2 regions of the Sporosarcina sp. E16_3 genome follow, and region 1 is predicted to be linked to the other one. Evidence: riboswitches for the same ligand, from Rfam matches in the RefSeq annotation. Region 1 holds a riboswitch; the other holds the start of a gene.

What was found. Region 1 has a riboswitch for S-adenosylmethionine ahead of metH (methionine synthase). Riboswitches for the same ligand answer to the same signal wherever they lie in the genome.
Region 2: it holds a riboswitch for S-adenosylmethionine, as region 1 does, so the genes downstream of both, I2483_RS11085 (methionine ABC transporter ATP-binding protein) here and metH (methionine synthase) in region 1, are expected to answer to the same signal.

The regions. Positions count from the first base shown of each region.
Region 1 is NZ_JADPRX010000014.1:27,115-29,321, forward strand. It holds gene metH (methionine synthase) at 1-950, opposite strand, end outside; SAM riboswitch class I at 1,161-1,265, opposite strand.
Region 2 is NZ_JADPRX010000016.1:62,145-64,351, reverse strand. It holds gene I2483_RS11095 (toprim domain-containing protein) at 1-321, shown strand, start outside; gene I2483_RS11090 (thioredoxin family protein) at 336-635, shown strand; SAM riboswitch class I at 689-794, shown strand; gene I2483_RS11085 (methionine ABC transporter ATP-binding protein) at 1,086-2,111, shown strand; gene I2483_RS11080 (methionine ABC transporter permease) at 2,104-2,207, shown strand, end outside.

The DNA.
Region 1 (2,207 bases):
CTTGATTCCGCCGGCTTACGTGGCGCCAAATCCTTCACCGCTTCTCGTAGTGCTCGAATATGTGCAGGAGTCGTTCCGCAACATCCACCCACCACATTTAACCAACCTTTTTCTGCAAAACCCTTTAACTTTTTAGAAAGTGATTCGGGCGATTCATGGTAATGCCCTTCTTCATCTGGTAATCCAGCGTTCGGATAACAGCTAACATAGCCATCCGATATCTCTGACAGCGAGCGGATATGATCCCTCATAAATTCGGGTCCAGTTGCACAGTTTAAGCCTACAGAAAGTGGTTTAACATGCTCAATGGAAATATAGAAGGCTTCAATGCTTTGGCCAGCTAGCGTCGTTCCCATCGGTTCAATTGTTCCTGAAATCATAATTGGAAGTTCTATCCCCGTAACTTCAAACGCTTTTTTAATGCCAATTGTAGCGGCCTTGACGTTCAGCATATCTTGGCTAGTTTCTAGTAAAATTAAGTCACTTCCGCCTTCAACTAATGCTTTTGCTTGTATGTAAAAGTCCTGTGTCAATTCGTCAAACGTAATTCCACCTGTGACAGATAGCGTTTTCGTCGTTGGCCCAATTGCACCTGCTACAAAACGTGGCCATTCATCTGTAGAGAATTCAGCACTGCATTTCTTCGCAAATTGTGCGGCGCGGAAGTTAATGTCATGTGCTTGGTCTCCAAGATCATAATCATTCAACACAACTGGCGTTCCACCGAACGTATTCGTACAAATGATATCGGCACCCGCTTCTAAATAACCACGATGAATCGTTTCAATAACGACTGGATTAACGATATTTAAATATTCATTACAGCCATCATATTCTTCCCCACCGAAATCTTCCGGAGATAGATTCGCGTTTTGAATCATCGTTCCCATTGCTCCATCGATGATAAGAATTCTTTTTTGAAGTTCCTCTTTAATTAGGTGAGTCGACATAGCTGATCTCTCTCTCTCTGTACGTGAATTTAGTTGTAATGGTGAATAAATTTCAATAACATGCCATTTCGAATGAAAAACGTGATTATGTATTAGCTACTAAAATACCTTTTGCAGCTTTAGTTTCTCTAGTAAACCTATTCTACTTATCCTGCAAAATCACAAAAAAACCTTCTATGAAAAGAAGGCTTACGATATCTAATTCGTTCCTTTTCATCTGTCAGGACATCGCTCGCCTGCTGGATTTAGCACCTCACCTGACGGCTGGTTGCTGAAGCGTCATAGGGCCAGTCCCTCAACTTCTCTTGATAAGAATTCACTATTCAGTTTTAGTTAGTAAGTGTATCGTAACTTGATAGTCTGTTTCAGTCAAGCCTATTTTCATAAGATAGGGAATCTTCTTTCTCCTCGGATAGACAGTTGATTCAATCATCCTTATCATTTTTTCTAACCTTCTATCGCTACTATCCAATGAATCAATAAAATTCTTTTATTAAAATTGGTTTATCTTAAATCAGTGCGGGTATAGTTAGATTACAAGGCGGAACTACCGGAGGATGGACCTTAGTAGACGAGTAACCTACAGGCGATTCTGACGATGAACTGCACAGCCTTGGCGGAAAATTTGCTTTACTGGCGACAGGTACACTTTTTTAGAACCACGTTATCAGGTTCCAATCTTTATGTGTTAACCAAGCAGTAAACGTACCATTTTTTGTGGAAGTGCAACTTGAAGACTGACTTCAAAAAAGCGGATTGCGTACCAACCATCTTGCGTCTGCATGGCCCGAATGGCTAATTGAGTCAGCCCTATCAAACTGCATTGACGAGCGTTTCATTATTATTCGTCAGGAAGAACAGTTTGTGTAATTGAAAAAAACTATCAAATTTTCCGAGTGCACCCCCTTTTTATCGGGGAATAAAAAAAGCATGATCCTCTTAGTTTGTAACCCGTTCAGTGGAGTGGTACAGAATTCAAATTAAAGCATTTTAAAGACCGCTAATTCGATTCTGAATTAGCGGTCTTTAAAATGCCTATACAACAATGTTTACATATAAATCACACTCGTTTTTACAATTGGATTGACAGAAGAAGCAATCACCTTGCAATAAATATTCTAAGGTGAATATAACGTGTTAAAACCACTGCTAATTTAGTGGTTAAATTGAAGGATAATCGAGAGAGAAAAGATGATATTTACCAACCCAAAAACTTGAAAATGCAAATATGTAAAAAGGACCAAACTTGCCCTTTTG
Region 2 (2,207 bases), on a different contig from region 1:
ATCGTTGAAGGTGGTTCGGATAAGAAGCGTTTGGCACGAATACTTATTGAGCCTGTCGAGATTATTTGTACGAACGGCACAGTAAGTCCTTATCGGCTTGAAGAGTTGCTTGCACCTTACGAAGAACATGAACTATTCGTCTTCGTTGATGCGGATGAAGATGGAGAAAAGACCCGCATATTATTCAAAAGAGAGTTCCCAGCGGCAATCCATTTGTACACGGAAAAGGTTTACCGAGAAGTGGAGACAACACCGTATAAAGTGTTAGCTACAATACTACAAGGTGCGAATTTTAAAATTCGACCGGAATTTCTAATTTAAAGGATGTAGAATTAATGGAAACTTGGACACGCGAACAATGGGAGACGGCTTTGAAAGGGTCTTCAGTAGCAGCGTTTTATTTATATACACCGATGTGTGGAACATGTGCGGTCGCTTCTAAAATGATGAACGTTATTAACGTCATGAGACCGGAAATACCAATTGGGAAAGCAGATTTGAATTATGTACAAAACATCGCAATTGACTATGAAATCGAAAGCGTTCCTTGCCTTCTTATACAAAAGGATGGCGTTGTAATCCATAAAATATATGCGTTTCAGTCAGTTCCGTATCTACTAGAAAAAATAGATTGACAACGGATGTATAGTACTGATATACTACGTATTAACATTCAATTGAATAGTCACTCTTATTAAGAGAGGTGGAGGGATAGTGCCCTGCGAAGCCCGGCAACCGTCACGAAAGTGAAATGGTGCCAAGTCACACAAAGCGTAAGCTTTGAAAGATGAGAGATTGGACAAACGTTTATTTTAATATAGCGTTAAGCCTTTCTGCCCGTCTGCAGGAAGGCTTTTTTGTATTCTAAAGGGATCGCAGCCAAAGAGCGCCGCGTCCTGCGGCAAAGGCTGCATGACCTGCCTCCTGCAGGCCCAAGCGGAAGGCGCCTGCTTAGATGCGACAGGCATAAGGCAGAACGGCGTAGCGGCGAACTACCGCATAGCTGGGCTGACTTATGACCCGAGCGTCTGGCGCCTGAAGCTAGACAGAGTTAGTAACAAAACAATTTTTTAGAGGTGAAATAGATGATTCATTTAACGGATATTAATAAAAGATTCGGTGAAGGGCCAGGAAGTATTTCTGCAGTCGAAAATGTATCGCTTGAAATTGCTGACGGTGAGATTTTTGGAGTCATCGGCTACAGCGGGGCAGGAAAAAGTACGTTGATCCGACTACTGAACGGTCTTGAAATGCCGACATCGGGCAGTGTGAAAATAGGAAGTCTAGAAATATCAGCAATCAAAGGTAAAGAACTGCGGGAAGCACGACAAAAAGTGAGTATGATTTTCCAACACTTTAACCTACTGTGGTCTAGAACAGTAAGGGAAAATATCGCTTTCCCTCTTGAAATAGCGGGTGTAGGAAAAGTCGAGCGTGAAAAGAAAGTGGCGGAATTGATTGAAGTAGTCGGTTTGAGTGGTCGTGAAAATGCGTATCCATCCGAATTGTCCGGAGGTCAGAAGCAGCGCGTAGGGATTGCCCGTGCGCTTGCAAACGACCCTGAAGTCCTTCTTTGTGACGAAGCGACTTCAGCCCTTGATCCAGAAACGACGGATTCGATACTTGATCTCTTAACGGGCATCAATGAACGACTTGGACTGACAATTGTTCTTATTACACATGAAATGCACGTTATCCGTAAAATTTGCCACAGAGTTGCAGTTATGGAAGCAGGGAAAGTTGTTGAGTTGGGGGATGTCCTTGATGTATTCCAATCGCCGAAGGAAGCGATTACGAAGCGATTTGTCTCTCAAGTGACAGAGCCAATAGAAGCGAAGCAGGCAATGGCGCATATTAAAGAAGAATTTCCTTCTGGAACGCTTATCAAGCTTGTTTTTGTAGGAGAGAAAACAGAGCAGCCTGTGCTCGCGAGTCTTATTCGGAAATTCACTGTCGATGTCAATATCGTTCAAGGGAATATTTCTCATACACATGGCGGAGCATACGGCACACTCATACTTCAGCTCCTTGGCGATTCGGTAATCATTGAGGAAGCAATTCACTATCTTCATGAAAATGATGTTCAGACGGAGGTGATCGGTAATGATTGAAAACCTTTTTCCGAATGTCGACTGGACTAAAATGTGGGAAGCAACAGTGGAAACACTTTATATGACTACAGTTTCGACAATCTTAACATTCGTTAT